Regions from separate parts of the Streptomyces sp. NPDC043878 genome, predicted to be linked through region 1. Evidence: riboswitches for the same ligand, from Rfam matches in the RefSeq annotation. Region 1 holds a riboswitch; each other region holds the start of a gene.

Region 1 (5,603 bases):
CGTGGGCGGCGGGGAGAACACCAACTGGTTCGTGAAGGACCTGCCCCTGCTGATCGCCTTCGGCGTACTGGCCGCCTACACCTACTCGTCGGGACTGCGGGCGCCCGCGCTGATCGCGTTCGTGAAGGACGGGCTGATCTACGTCGTCATCGCGGTGGCGATCATCTACATCCCGATCAAGCTGGGCGGCTTCGACGACATCTTCGCCAAGGCCGGCGAGGCGTTCAGCCAGACCAACCCGGCGACGGGCAAACCGCGCGGGGCGCTGGTCCCGGCCGAGGCGGGACAGTGGACGTACGCCACCCTGGCGCTGGGCTCCGCCCTCGCCCTGTTCATGTACCCGCACTCGATCACGGCGACGCTGTCCTCGCGCAGTCGTGAGGTGATCCGCCGCAACACCACGATCCTGCCGCTGTACTCGCTGATGCTCGGCCTGCTGGCCCTGCTCGGCTTCATGGCGATCGCGGCCGGAGTCAAGGTCACCAACGGGCAGTTGGCGATCCCGCAGCTGTTCGAGAACATGTTCCCGGACTGGTTCGCGGGCGTCGCGTTCGCCGCGATCGGCATCGGCGCGCTCGTCCCGGCGGCGATCATGTCGATCGCGGCCGCGAACCTTTTCACCCGCAACATCTACAGGGACTTCATCAGGCCCGACGCGACACCCGCGCAGGAGACCAAGGTCTCCAAGCTGGTCTCGCTGCTGGTGAAGGTGGGCGCGCTGGTCTTCGTGCTGACCATGGACAAGACGGTGGCGATCAACTTCCAGCTGCTGGGCGGCATCTGGATCCTCCAGACCTTCCCGGCGCTGGTCGGCGGCCTCTTCACCCGCTGGTTCCACCGCTGGGCGCTGCTGGCCGGCTGGGCGGTCGGCATGGTCTACGGCACCTTCGCCGCGTACGGCGTCGCCTCCCCCACCCAGAAGCACTTCGGCGGCTCGGCCAAGGAGATCCCCGGCATCGGGGAGATCGGCTACATCGGTCTGACGGCGTTCGTGCTGAACCTCGTCGTCACGGTGGTCCTCACCTTCGCGCTGAAGGCGGCGAAGGCCCCCGACGGCATCGACGAGACCCGGCCGCAGGACTACACGGCGGACGCGGGCGACCCGGGCGTGGAGGTGGAGCTGCCCCCGGCCACGGCGGGCACCGCGCACTGACCCGAGGACCTGTCCGACAGCGGGGCGCCGGAGCGTCTCCGGCGGCCCGCAGCCGTGTCCCCCACCTCGCCGCCGCACTCCGCCCGTGGACGCCCGGACACGCTCCGAAGCCGACAGGACACAACATCTGGGGGTGCAACTGCGGCCCGGCACAAGATGTATGCTCATGCTCGCTGTCGCCGCAGGGGAATCCGGTGCGAATCCGGAACTGTCCCGCAACGGTGTACTCATGCGCGCATATCCGCGTACGAGACTCAAGTCCGAGCACCTGCCGACAGTGGCGCCCGGCCGTCCGGCCGGGCCGCCAGGACGTCCGGGCCTCGTGGAATGGGCCGGTGGACGCGACGCCGCGCGCGCTCGCGAGCTGCCCCCTTCCGCAAGGCCCCGTGCCGAGCGAGGGAGAGCCCCACGTGACCATCGCGCCAGCCGAACCGGCCTCAGCGACAGCCGACCCCGTGGCCGACGACGGCCCCAGAGCCGCGCTGCTGCGGACCCTGACCGGGCTGACCGCCGACCTCCCCGACGCCGACCCCGGCCGGGTCGCCGCCGCAGCCCTGCGCGGCCGGTCCGCGCGGGCGGACACTGCGGAACTGCGGGAGCTGGCGACCGAGGCCGCGGCAGGTCTCATCTCCGAGGACCCCGCCTACTCGAAGCTGGCCGCCCGGCTGCTCACCCTGAGCATCACCGCGGAAGCCGCCTCGCAGGGCGTCACCACGTTCACCGAGTCGGTCGCGGTCGGACACCGCGAGGGACTTCTCGCCGACCGCACCGCCGAGTTCGTCCGCGTCCACGCCGACCGCCTCGACGCCCTCGTCGACCCCAGGGCCGACGACCGCTTCGGCTACTTCGGCCTGCGCACCCTGCACAGCCGCTACCTGCTCCGGCACCCGATCACCCGTCAGGTCATCGAGACACCGCAGCACTTCATGCTGCGGGTCGCCAGCGGCCTCGCGGAGGACGACACCGCACGCTCCCTGGACGAGGTCGCCGCGCTCTACGGGCTCATGAGCCGGCTCGACTACCTCCCCTCCTCCCCCACGCTCTTCAACTCCGGCACCCGCCACCCCCAGATGTCGTCCTGCTACCTCCTCGACTCCCCGCTGGACGAACTGGACTCCATCTACGACCGCTACCACCAGGTCGCCCGCCTCTCCAAGCACGCCGGCGGCATCGGCCTGTCCTACTCCCGCGTCCGCGCCCGCGGTTCACTGATCCGGGGTACCAACGGGCACTCCAACGGCATCGTCCCGTTCCTCAAGACCCTGGACGCCTCGGTCGCCGCCGTGAACCAGGGCGGCCGGCGCAAGGGCGCCGCCGCGGTCTACCTGGAGACCTGGCACTCCGACATCGAGGAGTTCCTGGAACTGCGCGACAACACCGGCGAGGACGCCCGCCGTACGCACAACCTCAACCTCGCGCACTGGGTCCCCGACGAGTTCATGCGCCGGGTCGACACGGACGGCCAGTGGTCGCTGTTCTCCCCCGCCGACGTGCCGGAACTCGTCGACCTGTGGGGCGCGGAGTTCGACGCCGCCTACCGCCGGGCGGAGGCCGCGGGCCTCGCGCGCCGGACCCTGCCGGCCCGCGACCTGTACGGCCGCATGATGCGCACCCTCGCGCAGACCGGCAACGGCTGGATGACCTTCAAGGACGCGGCCAACCGCACCGCCAACCAGACGGCCGAACCCGGCCACGTGGTCCACTCCTCCAACCTGTGCACCGAGATCCTGGAGGTCACCGACGACGGGGAGACGGCGGTCTGCAACCTCGGGTCGGTCAACCTGGGCGCGTTCGTGGACCCGGCGGCCCGGGACGTCGACTGGGAGCGGCTGGACGCGACGGTCCGCACCGCCGTCACCTTCCTCGACCGGGTCGTCGACATCAACTTCTACCCGACCGAGCAGGCCGGCCGCTCCAACGCCAGATGGCGCCCGGTGGGCCTCGGCGTCATGGGCCTCCAGGACGTCTTCTTCCAGCTGCGCCTGCCCTTCGACTCACCGGCCGCGAAGGCGCTGTCCACGCGCATCGCCGAGCGCGTCATGCTCGCCGCGTACGAGGCGTCCGCCGACCTCGCCGAGCGCAACGGCCCGCTGCCGGCCTGGGACAAGACCCGTACCGCCCGGGGCGTGCTGCATCCCGACCACTTCGACGCGGAGTTCACCTGGCCGGAGCGCTGGGCGGCCCTGCGCGAGCGGATCGCGGCCGTCGGCATGCGCAACTCGCTGCTGCTCGCGATCGCGCCCACCGCCACCATCGCCTCGATCGCCGGCGCCTACGAGTGCATCGAGCCGCAGGTCTCCAACCTCTTCAAGCGCGAGACCCTGTCGGGCGAGTTCCTCCAGGTCAACTCCTACCTGGTGCGGGACCTGAAGGAGCTGGGCGTCTGGGACGCGCGCACCCGTGAGGCGCTGCGCGACGCGAACGGCTCGGTGAGCGGCTTCACCTGGATCCCCGAGGACGTACGCGCCCTGTACCGCACGGCCTGGGAACTCCCGCAGCGCGGCCTGATCGACATGGCCGCCGCCCGCACCCCGTTCCTGGACCAGGCCCAGTCACTGAACCTCTTCCTGGAGACACCGACCATCGGCAAGCTCTCCTCGATGTACGCCTACGCCTGGCGGTCGGGCCTGAAGACGACGTACTACCTGCGCTCGCGCCCGGCGACCCGCATCGCCCGCGCGGCCCGCGCCCAGGCACAGCCGGAACCCGCCGTCCCCCTCCAGCAGGCCGCCGACCCCGACGCCGTCGCCTGCTCCCTTGAGAACCCCGAGTCCTGCGAGGCCTGCCAGTAATGACCGCCGACACCACCAAGAACCTGCTCGACCCGGGCTTCGAACTCACCCTGCGTCCCATGCGCTACCCCGACTTCTACGAGCGCTACCGGGACGCCATCAGGAACACCTGGACCGTGGAGGAGGTCGACCTCGCCTCCGACGTGTCGGACCTGGCGAAACTCTCGCCCGGCGAGCAGCACATGATCGGCCGGCTGGTCGCGTTCTTCGCGACGGGCGACTCCATCGTGGCGAACAACCTGGTGCTGACCCTCTACAAGCACATCAACTCCCCCGAGGCGCGCCTGTATCTGAGCAGGCAGCTCTTCGAGGAAGCGGTACACGTCCAGTTCTACCTGACGCTGCTGGACACCTACCTGCCCGATCCGGAGGACCGCGCGGCGGCCTTCGCGGCGGTGGAGAACATCCCCTCCATCCGCGAGAAGGCGGAGTTCTGCTTCCGCTGGATGGACTCGGTCGAGAAACTCGACCGCCTGGAGACCCGCGCCGACCGCCGCCGCTTCCTCCTCAACCTGATCTGCTTCGCCGCCTGCATCGAGGGCCTCTTCTTCTACGGCGCGTTCGCCTACGTCTACTGGTTCCGCAGCCGGGGTCTGCTGCACGGACTGGCCACGGGGACGAACTGGGTCTTCCGCGACGAGACGATGCACATGTCCTTCGCCTTCGAGGTGGTCGACACCGTCCGCAAGGAGGAGCCGGACCTCTTCGACGACCAACTCCGGGACCAGGTAACGGACATGATCCGGGAGGCCGTCGAGGCGGAGCTGCAGTTCTCCCGCGACCTCTGCGGCGACGGCCTGCCCGGCATGAACACCGAGTCGATGCGCCAGTACCTGGAGTGCGTCGCGGACCAGCGGCTCACCCGGCTCGGTTTCGCCCCCCTCTACGGCTCCGAAAACCCCTTCTCCTTCATGGAGTTGCAGGGCGTCCAGGAACTGACGAACTTCTTCGAGCGGCGCCCGTCGGCGTACCAGGTCGCGGTGGAGGGGACGGTCGACCTCGACGAGGACTTCTGACGCTCCGGAAGCCCCCCAGGCTTCGGACGGCCCATGGAGCATCCATGGGCCGTCCATGGACCCCTTATGGAGCGGCAAAGTTCTCCCGGCGCCGCTATCCGCGCCGCACGGGCCCCGGATACGTTCTGGCCGTTCTGTCATGTCACCCACAACGACACCGCACGGCGGCATCACAGGACGCCAGAAGTGTCATGCCCATGACGGCATCGCGCCCCGCCGCCGCTACGCGCGTCACAGGCCTGCCACCAGCGTCGAGATCCCCACTCCCACGACGGAGGCAGTACCCCATGCGTCAGACGCACACCGGTAAGTCCAGGCGGAGCCCGCGAAGACTCCTGGCCGCCGCCCTGCCCGCCCTCGCGCTCAGCCTCGCGGGGCTCGTCGCGGCACCGGCGCACGCGGCGCCCGCCGCCACCCACACCTCCCGCGCCACCCAGAACGCCAAGGCCCTCACCGCCCCCTCGGCGCAGGCCGTCCACGCCACCGGCAAGGCCGGGCAGAAGGTGCCGACCACACGTCTGTGCGGCACCCCGGCCCCCGGTCACGCCTCCTGCTTCGCGCAGCGGCGCACCGACATCCGGCAGCGGCTGGCCGCGGCCGTCTCCGCGGACGCCGCCGCCGCGGTCTCCGGCCTCAGCCCGG
Region 2 (5,603 bases), on a different contig from region 1:
GCTGCCCGTGCACCCCGAACGCGGCCATCCTGCGCGGCTCTTCGAACCCCTCGCCGGTCAGCAGCACGGTGTCGGACAGGAAGCGGGCGAGTTCCGTCAGGTTCTCCGGCCCGCCCTCGACGAGGTAGCGCAGCGCCTCCGCCACGACACCGGCCGGCACGGACGACTCGGCCATCAGCTCGGCGTCGGGCACGTTCTCCCCGCCGAGCAGCACGGTCGGCACACCGGAGGCCCTGAGCGCGGCGAGCCCGTCCTCCCAGGCCCGTCTGCCGCCGAGCAGCCGTACGACGGCGATGTCCGCGCCCGCGACCAGCGCGGGCAGCTCCTCCGCGACGTCGACCCGGGTGGGGTTGCCGATCCGGTACGGCGCGCCGGAGGCACGCGCCGCCAGCAGGTCCGTGTCGGCGGTCGACAACAACAACACTGTGCTCATGCGGGTGCTCCCGGTGGGATGAAGGGCAGTCCTTGCGGCGCGCCGGACTCGATGAGCCGCCACAGCGCGTCGGTGTCAGCGTGCTGTTCGATCAGGTCGCCGAGCCGGTCGAGCTGTTCCTCGCGCAGCGCGGCGAACGAGGTGCCGGCGGCCGGTACGAACCGGCGGCCCGCGGCGGCCGCCACCTCGCGCAGGAAGGCGCGCCGGAAACCGTCCGACTCCAGGGAGCCGTGCCAGTGGGTGCCCCAGGTCTGACCGACCCGGCAGCCGTCGAGGAACGGCTCCCCGCCCGTGACCTCGGCGATCCCGTGGTGGATCTCGTACCCCTCGACATGCTCGCCGAGGGCCTCGCCCGCGGGCCGGGTGAGGGTCTTCTCGCGGGCGAACCGCACGCGTACGGGCAGCAGTCCGAGCCCGGGCACGTGCCCCTGCCGGCTCTCCACCTCGTCCTCGATGTGCTCGCCGAGGATCTGGAAGCCGCCGCAGACGCCGAGCACGGGCCGGCCCTCGGCGGCCCGCCGGGCGATCGCCCCGGCCAGCCCCCGCTCCCGCAGCCACTCCAGCGCCCGCACGGTGCCCCGGGTGCCGGGGACGACGACGAGGTCGGCGTCCGCGAGTTCCTCGGGCCGGTCCACGAACCGCACCACGACACCCGGTTCGGCGGCCAGCGCGTCCACGTCGGTGAAGTTGGACATCAGCGGGACCGCGCAGACGGCGACCCGCAGGACGTCCTCGCCGACGGGCGGGGCGGTGTCCGACTCGCGCACGGTCCCCCGCAGGGAGACTCGCAGCCCGTCCTCCTCGTCGATGCCGAGGCCGTGCCGGAAGGGCAGGACGCCGTAGGTCCGCCGCCCGGTGAGCCCGTGCAGCATGTCGAGGCCGGGCTCCAGCAGCGAGACGTCGCCGCGGAACTTGTTGACGAGGAACCCGGCGACGAGTTCCTGGTCCTCGGGGGACAACAGGGCGACCGTGCCGAAGAAGGAGGCGAAGACGCCCCCGCGGTCGATGTCGCCGACGACGAGCACGGGCAGCCGCGCGTGGCGCGCGATGCCCATGTTCACGATGTCCGTCCGCCGCAGGTTGATCTCGGCGGGACTGCCGGCCCCTTCACAGATCACCGCGTCATACGTGCCCCGCAACTCGGCGAGACAGTCGAGCACGGTCCCCAGCAACTGCTGCTGCCGCCCGCCGTGGTACCCGCGAGCGCTCAGCTCGCCCACCGGCCGGCCCATCAGCACGACCTGACTGCTCTGTTCGCCGCCCGGCTTGAGCAGGACGGGGTTCATCAGCGCGGTCGGCTCGACGCGGCACGCCTGCGCCTGCATGGCCTGCGCGCGGCCGATCTCGGCGCCCTCCCGCGTCACGAACGAGTTGAGGGACATGTTCTGCCCCTTGAACGGCGCGACCCGCACCCCCTGCCGGACCAGCCAACGGCAGATCCCGGCGGTCACGACGCTCTTGCCGGCGTCGGAGGTGGTGCCGGCGACCAGCAGACCACCGTTCACGAGGCGCCCCCCTTACCGGCCCGCTTCCCGGCCCGCGCGGCGAACAGCCGCACACCGGCCGTCCGCGCGACGACGGTGACGCCGAGCGCGAGCACGCCGACGCGACGGGAGAGCCGCGCGGCCCGTTCGATGTCCCGTACCTCCACGGCACGTCCCTCCCCGTTCAGCACCGGCCGCCGCTCGACCCGGCCGCCGTACGACAACGTCCCGCCCAGCCGCACACCGAGCGCCCCCGCGAACGAGGCCTCCACGGGCCCGGCGTTGGGGCTCGGATGCCGGCCCGCGTCGGCCTGCCAGGCCCGTACGGCCCCCCGCGGGTCCCCGCCCGCGACGGCGGTCAGGGCGGCGGTCAGCCGCGCTCCCGGCCAGCCCGCGAGGTCGTCCAGCCGGGCGGAGGCCCATCCGTAGCGCCGGTACCGGGGCGATCTGTGCCCGACCATCGCGTCCAGGGTGTTGACGGCCCGGAACCCGACGAGTCCCGGCACGCCGCCCAACGCGCCCCACACCAGCGCCCCCACGACCGCGTCCGAGGTGTTCTCCGCGACGGACTCCACGACGGCCCGCGCGATCCCGTCGGCGTCCAGGGCCTGCGGATCGCGCCCGCACAGGTGCGGCAGCCGGGCCCGGGCCGCCTCGACGTCACCGGCCTCCAGGGCGCGGCCGACGGCTCGCGCCTCGCGCCCGAGGCTGGTGGCGCCCACCACGGCCCAGGTGGCGGCGGCGGTCAGGGCGACGGAGGCGGCGGGGGAGGGCCGCAGCGCCGAAGTGGCGACGGCGGCCAGACCGACGACGCCTCCGGCGCAGACGGCGGTGTGCAGCACGCCGTACCCCCGGTGGTCCCGCCACAACAGGTGTTCCACGGCGCCGGCGGCCCGCCCGAACGCGGCGACCGGATGCCCACGGCGAGGATCACCGAGGACCAGGTCGGCGAGAAGGCCGGCGGCGGCGCCGTACGCGAAGACGCGATCGGCACGCATCGGCTCAGCCGGCCGAGGGGTCGGGCGGAGCGCCGGTGGCAGACCTCGAACGGCAGCCGAGCATGGCTCTGTGTCCTCACTCAGGGTGTCCACGCCCTGGTTCGACGAGACCGGCGGTGAGAGTTCCTGGCTCCCGGGGTTCACACCCCGGTCACAGTGGCGGGACCGCGCCGGATTCGCACCGGCTTCCTCTCTTGCCGCCGTACATGGCTCCGGCAGTCCACCACGGGCCCCGAAGGGCCGTCAACTTGCTGTTGACCTGCGCGGGGAGAGTGTGCCGAGGCCCACACACGAGGGGCCCCAGGCGTCACAGACACGTGGGGTGCGGGACGGAGATCCGTCCCGCACCCCACTCGGTGTCCAGGTGCGGCGGGTCAGGCGACGATCAGCGAGATGCCGTACGCCACCGCCGCCGCGCACGCCGCGAAGCACACGTACGCGCCGGTGACCGCGAGGGCCGCGGACTCGCCCTGGGCCGCCGCGCGTTCACGGCGGGAGAGACCGGTGATGCCGAGGGTGAACAGGGCCACGAGGGCCACGGTGACCACGAGGCTGACCCCGAAGACGGAGCCGAGGGCTGCCCAGTCGATCTTCATGCTGCTTCTTCCTTCGTAACCGGGGGCGCGGGGCTCAGACGGTGGTGGCGGCCGGCGGGACCACCGGTTCGGTGGCCGGGGCCGGGATCGTGGCCGTGAGGTCCTCGGCGACGGTGCCCACCGGCGGCGGGGCCACGACGGCGATCGCCGTGGTCACCACGCCGGCCGGTTCCTCGGAGGCGTTGACGTTGCTGTGGTCGATGACCTCGCGCCGCGACAGCTTCCAGATGGCGGCGCTGGAGGCGATCAGGAAGACGGCGACGACCGCGGTGCCCCAGTCGCCGAGGTCCGTCACGGACTCGGCGAGAGCACCGACCACGGCCGCGGCCGGGAGCGTGAGGCCCCAGGCGACGAACATCCGGGTGGCCGTCGACCAGCGCACGACGCCGCCCTTGCGCCCGAGGCCCGCGCCCATCACCGAACCGGAGACGGAGTGCGTGGTGGACAGGGAGAAACCGAGGTGGGAGGAGGCCAGGATGACCGTGGCCGCGCTGGTCTGGGCGGCGAAGCCCTGCTGCGGCTGGAGTTCGGTGAGGCCCTTGCCCATGGTGCGGATGATGCGCCAGCCGCCGAGGTAGGTGCCGAGCGCGATGGCGAGGCCCGCGGAGAGGATGACCCAGGTGGGCGGGTCGGAGTCGGGGGAGACGACGCCGCCGGCGACCAGGGCGAGGGTGATGATGCCCATCGTCTTCTGCGCGTCGTTGGTGCCGTGGGCCAGGGAGACCAGGCCCGCGGAGGCGATCTGGCCCGTGCGGTAGCCCTTGGCGGCGGCCCTGCCGTCGGCCTTCCTGCCGAGCGTGTACGACAGGCGCGTGGCGAGGAACGCGGCGGCGCCCGCGACGACCGGGGCGGCGACCGCGGGGATCAGCACCTTGGTGACCAGGGCGTCACCGTGCACCGCGCCGAACCCCGCCGAGGCGACGGTGGCGCCGATCAGGCCGCCCATGAGGGCGTGCGAGGAGCTGGAGGGGAGTCCGACCAGCCAGGTCAGCAGGTTCCAGAGGATCGCGCCGACCAGGGCGGCGAATATGACCTCGGGACGTATGCCGGACTCGTCGACGAGTCCCTTGGAGATCGTGTTGGCGACCTCAACGGAGAGGAAGGCACCCACAAGGTTCAGCACGGCGGACATGGCCACCGCGACCTTGGGCTTGAGCGCACCGGTCGAGATGGTCGTGGCCATCGCGTTGGCGGTGTCGTGAAAACCGTTCGTGAAATCGAACGCGAGCGCGGTTACCACCACAATCGCGAGGATCAGCGAGAAGTTTTCCATTTACCCAGGCAATCGTTCGAGGTCATTGGCTGGACGACCGTAAGCAACCTGAGTGAACGGAAGATGAACTGAGGCAGGCATCGGGGTGTCCTGGTGAGGCGATTTCGCTCCGGCCGGCCCGCTGGCGGCGCTTCCGCCTCCGGCCTGTCACGGACGGCCCACAGCGCGTGGTGCGAACCGCCCGCGACGCGTGCGCGGGCGGCCGACATCGAGCAGTGACGTCGCCCACAGCGCGTGGCGAGGGCCGCCCACAGCGCGTGGTGCACGCGGTCCCCGGCACGGGGCCCCCGCGCCTGGCAGGATCGCCGCATGGCAGAGCAACGGCGGGAGCCGCGGGACGCACGGGGTGGCCTGGACGGTGTGCCCGAGGCCGGCGAGGCGTGGGGCAGGCGCGCGCGTCCCGAGGAGGCGGACGCCTGGACGGACCTCGTCGCGACCGCCCGCAGAACGGTCCGGGACGCCCTGGTCGTCGGCACCTCGGGCAACGTCTCGGTCCGCGTCGGCGACACCGTCCTGGTCACCCCGACCGGCGTCCCCTACGACCGGCTCACCCCGGACGACGTCGTCGGCGTGGACCTCGAAGGCCGCCAGGTGCTCGGCTCGCTCGTGCCGACCAGCGAACTGCCGATGCACCTGGCCGTATACACCACCACCGACGCCCGCGCCGTCGTCCACACCCACGCCGTGCACGCCACGGCCGTGTCCACCCTCGTCACCGAACTCCCGCCCATCCACTACATGGCCGGCGCCCTCGGCGGCAGCGTCCGGGTCGCCCCCTACGCGACGTACGGCACCCCCGAGCTGGCCGAGAACATGCTG
Region 3 (5,603 bases), on a different contig from region 1:
GCCTGGGCCGCGGTGAGCGCGGCGGCGGACGGGGAGGGCGAGGCGGCGGGGGTGGAGCGGCCGGCCGTGGGCGAGGCGGCGGGCGCGGGCCGGTCGGGGGTCTCCGCCGAGCAGGCGGTCAGGACCGGCAGACAGGCAAGGCACAGTGCCGAGGCGCCCGCGAGGAGACGGCGGGCCGGGGGGCGGGTCATCGGGGGCCTCCTGCGCGCGGCGAAGATCGAGTACGTGTGCCCACAGCACCACCGCGCCGCTCCCGCCACCAGCGCGACGGTCCGTCCGGGTTACCGCCCGCGGCCCCGGCGGCCCGGAACCCGCCCGCGCGCGACCGGCCGCGCCCCCGCGCCGCCCACCCGGACCGCGGGGTGCGGGGAACCGCGCCGGGCTGCGTAAGGTCGGTTCCGTAGTGCCCGCGCTGAGACGGTCGTAGGAACAGGAGCTCCGCCGTGAACGGTCAGCCCATCCCGGTGATCATCGACTGCGACACCGGTGTCGACGACGCCCTCGCCCTGCTGTTCGCCGTCCGCCACCCCGGGCTCGACGTGCGGGCGATCACCTGCGTGGCCGGGAACACCGACGTGGACGGGGTCGTGCGCAACACCCTGACCGTGCTGGAGCAGGCCGGCGCCCCCGGCATCCCGGTCGCGCGAGGTGCCGAGCGGCCGCTGATCGAGCCGGTGCGCACCGCCCGGCACGTGCACGGGCAGGACGGCATGGGCGACCTCGGGCTGCCCGCGCCGACCCGGGTGCCGGTGGACGTGGACGCGGTGACGCTGCTGCGCCGCGAGATCCTCGCCTCTCCGCGCCCGGTCACCCTCATCCCGACGGCACCGCTGACGAACATCGCGCTGCTGCTCAGGACGCACCCGGAGGTGGTGCGGAACATCGAGCGGATCGTGTTCATGGGCGGCGCGGTCGCGACCGGGAACGCCACGCCGGTCGCCGAGTTCAACGTGTGGCACGACCCGGAGGCGGCGGCGGTCCTGCTCACCGCGGGGGTGCCGATCACCATGTACGGCCTCGACGTGTTCCAGCGGGTCCTGGTGCCGGCCGGGGACGTGCAGCGGCTGCGTGCCAGCGCCGAACCCCGGCTGCGGCTGGCCGGTGAGCTGCTCGCCCACCGCGACCCGGCCACCTCGGGCGACCCCACCCCGACGGGCGGTCTCGGCGACGCGGGCGCGGTCTGCGCCGTCGTCGACCCGGCGGGGCTGACCACCGAACGCCTGCCGGTGGAGGTCGCGTTGGCTCCGGGCCCGACCCGCGGCCAGACCCTCGTCGACCGCCGTCCGCGCCCCGGCGAGTCCGAGATCCACGAGGGCCCGCGGGAGCAGACCCTGGTGGACGTCGGCCTGGGCGTGGACGTGGAGCGGTACGTGAAGCTGTGGCTGACGACGGTCGAGGGCGCGTAGGCCCCCCCGGGGCGGCCCGGTCCGGACCCGTTGCCTGTCGCGGCACTAGCGGCTGTCGGCCGGCCGTACCGCCCAGCGCTGCTCCACCTTGGCGACCTTCCAGTAGGTCACGGCCGCCGCCCACACCACCACGAACAGGCCGACGATGACGTAGCCGACGTTGTCCAGGTCGAGGCCGGCGATCCAGCCGCTGAGGTCGTCGCGCAGGTCGAGCTTCTCGTGCAGGACGCCGACCAGTTCGATGGTGCCGATGAAGAACGCGACGGCGATGGACAGACCGGTGATGGTCAGGTTGTAGAACACCTTGCGCACGGGGTTGGAGAAGGCCCACTGGTAGGCGAAGTTCATGAAGGTGCCGTCGAGGGTGTCGAACAGGCTCATGCCGGCGGCGAACAGCAGCGGCAGGCACAGGATCGCGTACCAGGGCAGGCCGGCCGCCGCGCCCGAGCCGGCCATCACCATCAGCGTGACCTCGGTGGCGGTGTCGAAGCCCAGACCGAAGAGGAAGCCGAGCGGGAACATCTGCCCGGGGCGGCTGATGGACTTGGTGAGCCGGCCGAGGATGCGGTTCATGAACCCTCGTGCGTCCAGGTGCTGTTCGAGTTCCCGCTCGTCGTAGGTGCCCGCGCGCATCGCTTTGAAGACCTTCAGGATGCCGAGCAGAGCGACCAGGTTGAGGGCGGCGATCAGGTAGAGGAACGTCCCCGAGATGGTCGTCCCCATGAAGCCGAGGGCCTGGTGAGTGCGCGAGCCCTCGTTCATGACCCGGCCCGCGAGCTGTGTGCCGCCGGCGATCAGCGCGGCGAGCAGGACCACCACGCTGGAGTGGCCGAGCGCGAACCAGAAGCCCACCGACACCGGCCGCTTGCCGTCGGCCATCAGTTTGCGGGTGGTGTTGTCGATGGCGGCGATGTGGTCGGCGTCGAAGGCGTGCCGCATGCCGAGGGTGTAGGCGGTGACACCGAGGCCGACGCCGAACGCCTTGGTCCCGACCTCGTAGTGCTCCGGGACGACGAGCAGGAACAGGATGCCGAAGGCGACGACGTGCAGGACGGCCACGGCCGTCAGCAGGCCGGCGGTCTTGACGGTGTCCTCCCGGCGCCACTTGAAGGACGCGGGTCCGGACGCCTGGGCAGGCTCGGGCAGGGTCATGCGGTCACGCTCCAGCACCTCGTGGATCACTTCGTGAGATGCCGTGGCCGGTCTCCTGGCTTACGGGTGATACGCCGCCGGCCCGCCTTCCCGGTCACCCTGCGGCGACCAGTGGCTGTCCCTCGCGGGACGGTGGGCCGGAAACTCCCCGATCACAGTGGCGAGGGCCGCGCCGGCATGGACCTTTGAGGGGTCGTCACCGGCTTCCCGAACACCACGGCCCGCCCACCGTAGGACGGCGGACGGTCCGCTGCATAGCTGCGCACCTGCGCAGGTATGGAAGATCACACGGTGGGCCTGCGAGGATGACGCCATGCATCTCGTCCCGGCCGACCGCGCGGACCGGCGCACCATCGACGGCCACCGGGTGTGCGACGCCATCGCCGCCATCGGTGAACCCGGCCACGTCCGCACCTGGGCCGACCGCTTCTCGCTGCTCGGGGAGCCCCGGCGGCTCGCCCTGCTGCTGGCCCTGCACCGCACCGGACCGCTCGCCGTGTCCGACCTGGCGATCGCGACCGGGATGAACGACCCCGCCGTCTCGCAGGCGCTCAGGCTGCTGCGGGCGGCGGGGGTGGTGGAGGGCGAGAAGGAGGGCCGGATCGTGCGCTACCGGCTGGTCGACGAAACCGTCGCCACCCTGCTCGACCAGGCCCGCCCCTAGTCCTCAGCCGCGCCGGCGCGGCGTTCTCCGCCCCGCCGGCGCGTTGATTCCCAGCCCCTCGGGCGTTCGAGGAGCGGGGGTCCAGGGGGCTGAGCCCCCTGGAACGGTTCACGCACCCGTGCCCCGACGCCGACGCGTCACGATCACCAGGCCCGCGCCGCCGGCCAGCAGCACCGCCGCCCCGATCGCGATCGGCCCCGTCGTGCTGCTCGCACCGGTCTCGGCGAGGTCGTCACCGCCACCGTCGGGCGTGGTGGCCGGCGCGGTGGTGGACTCGGAGGTGGCCGGAGTCGGGGTCGGAGAGTCCGTCGACGGCGTCTCGTCCGCCGGCGGCGTGGACTCCTGCGCGGGCTGCGAGGGCTCGGAGGACCCCGGGGCCGCCGGGGTCGGCGTCGGCGTGGACGGCGTCTGGGAGGGGGCCGTCGTGCACTCCTTCGTGCCGCCGTTCCAGGCCGCGATCAGCTTGTCCTTGATGACCGGGTGGTCGGGGCCCTTGGGCAGGTCGCCGTGTTCGAAGCCGTCCTTCGCGTCGAGTTCGCCGTCGAACCTGACCGCGCCCCGGTAGAGGTCGATCTGCGCGAAGCAGCCCGCGTCCGGCACGGCGATGTCGAGGGACTCGGTCTGGCCGGGCTTGACCGTCACGCTGTCGAAGTCGACGAAGACCTGCTCGCCGGAGGTGCGGAAGCTGGACCCGTGGGCGAGGTAGGAGGCCAGGGAGGCGGTGCAGGTGGTGGCGTCGCCGGCGGTACGGACCTTGATGTGGACCTTGCCGTCGTCGGTGGGCCGCAGGTTCTGGTCGTCGACCTTCACGGAGTCGTAGAAGTTCGTGCCGTCGAGCGAGAACTGGCAGCGGTCGGTCTCCGTGATCGTGCCCGCGCCCGATCCCGGCCGGTAGCCGTCGGCGGACTTCCAGCCGTCACCGCCGGGCGTGCCGGTGGCGAAGGCGCCCGAGGCGGCGGCGACGGAGGCGGTACAGAGGGCGAGCGTCGCGGCGCCCGTCCCCAGCAGGCGGCGCACGGTGACACGTCTCGCTATGGACATGCGTATCCCATCTTGGCGTGTGCAGGGGGTGAGTAACCCGAAGAAACACTGGGCTCATAGGTCACATGCGCCACAGCGTGCGGACATCGTGGATCTCTCGGCTCAGGGCTGTCAACCTGCGCCGATGCAAAGCGGGTTGAGTCGGTCATCACCATTCCCCCACATAGGGAACACCTCGCTCCGGGCCGTGGGGAGGCAGGCCGGATGTTCACTTTTCCGGCCAAGTGGACAGGGTTCTGGATATCGCCCGTACGGCATCCGGTCGTACGGCATCCGGTCATACGCCCCCTGGCCGCACGGCATCCGCCCACACCCAGCACGGAGGAACACGCGTGACCGTTCGCACCACGCCCGACCTCTCCGGCAAGGATCCCGACTGGTGGCGGCAGGCCGTCGTCTACCAGGTCTACCCGCGCAGCTTCGCCGACGCCGACGGTGACGGGCTCGGTGACATCCGGGGCGTCACCCGGCGCCTGACCCACCTCGCCGCGCTCGGCGTCGACGCGCTGTGGCTGAGCCCCTTCTACCCCTCGGAGCTCGCCGACGGCGGCTACGACATCGCCGACCACCGCGACGTCGACCCGCGCCTGGGCACTCTCGACGACTTCGCCGCCATGGTCGCCGAGGCCCACCGGCTGGGCCTGAAGGTGATCGTCGACCTGGTGCCGAACCACACCTCGCACCAGCACGTCTGGTTCCAGGAGGCCCTGCGGGCGGGGCCCGGCTCCGCCGCCCGCGACCGGTACGTCTTCCGCGACGGCCGCGGCGCGCACGGCGAACTGCCGCCCACCGACTGGCAGTCCGTGTTCGGCGGCAGCGCCTGGCGCCGGGTGCCGGACGGCCAGTGGTACCTGCACCTGTTCGCCCCCCAACAGCCCGACCTGAACTGGGACAACGACGAGGTCCGCGCCGACTTCCGGACCACCCTGCGGTTCTGGTCCGACCGCGGGGTCGACGGCTTCCGCGTCGATGTCGCGCACGCCCTGGCCAAGGACCTCGGCGAGCCGCTGCGCGACCTCGGCACCGCGGAGACCACCGGCGAGGCCGCGCTCGCCACCCTCCCGCCCGGCACGCACCCCTTCTACGACCGCGACGAGGTGCACGAGATCTACCGCGACTGGCGGACCGTCTTCGACGCCTACCGCCCGCCCCGCACCGCGGTCGCCGAGGCATGGGTGCCGGGCGCCCGGCGCGCGCTGTACGCCCGGCCCGACGAACTCGGCCAGGCCTTCAACTTCGAGTACCTCCAGGCGGGCTGGGACGCGGCCCAACTGCGCCAGGTCGTCACCGACTCGCTGGACACGGCCGCGTCGGCCGGGGCGTCGGCCACCTGGGTCCTG

What was found. Region 1 has a riboswitch for cobalamin ahead of AC07AZ_RS24780 (ribonucleoside-diphosphate reductase subunit alpha). Riboswitches for the same ligand answer to the same signal wherever they lie in the genome.
Region 2: another riboswitch for cobalamin. It lies ahead of AC07AZ_RS30240 (cobalamin biosynthesis protein); the one in region 1 lies ahead of AC07AZ_RS24780 (ribonucleoside-diphosphate reductase subunit alpha).
Region 3: another riboswitch for cobalamin. It lies ahead of nicT (Nickel transporter NicT); the one in region 1 lies ahead of AC07AZ_RS24780 (ribonucleoside-diphosphate reductase subunit alpha).

What each region holds. Positions count from the first base shown of each region.
Region 1 is NZ_JBWKDW010000018.1:157,273-162,875, forward strand. Features, by position in the region: gene mctP (monocarboxylate uptake permease MctP) at 1-1,153, shown strand, start outside; cobalamin riboswitch at 1,279-1,444, shown strand; gene AC07AZ_RS24780 (ribonucleoside-diphosphate reductase subunit alpha) at 1,564-3,945, shown strand; gene AC07AZ_RS24785 (ribonucleotide-diphosphate reductase subunit beta) at 3,945-4,961, shown strand; gene AC07AZ_RS24790 (putative Ig domain-containing protein) at 5,249-5,603, shown strand, end outside.
Region 2 is NZ_JBWKDW010000026.1:58,393-63,995, reverse strand. Features, by position in the region: gene cobN (cobaltochelatase subunit CobN) at 1-433, opposite strand, end outside; gene AC07AZ_RS30245 (cobyric acid synthase) at 430-1,938, opposite strand; gene AC07AZ_RS30240 (cobalamin biosynthesis protein) at 1,935-2,915, opposite strand; cobalamin riboswitch at 3,017-3,155, opposite strand; gene AC07AZ_RS30235 (hypothetical protein) at 3,290-3,511, opposite strand; gene AC07AZ_RS30230 (inorganic phosphate transporter) at 3,546-4,784, opposite strand; gene AC07AZ_RS30225 (class II aldolase/adducin family protein) at 5,094-5,603, shown strand, end outside.
Region 3 is NZ_JBWKDW010000002.1:376,301-381,903, forward strand. Features, by position in the region: gene AC07AZ_RS05420 (hypothetical protein) at 1-191, opposite strand, end outside; gene AC07AZ_RS05425 (nucleoside hydrolase) at 444-1,406, shown strand; gene nicT (Nickel transporter NicT) at 1,452-2,558, opposite strand; cobalamin riboswitch at 2,587-2,792, opposite strand; gene AC07AZ_RS05435 (ArsR/SmtB family transcription factor) at 2,872-3,222, shown strand; gene AC07AZ_RS05440 (LAETG motif-containing sortase-dependent surface protein) at 3,331-4,263, opposite strand; gene AC07AZ_RS05445 (glycoside hydrolase family 13 protein) at 4,596-5,603, shown strand, end outside.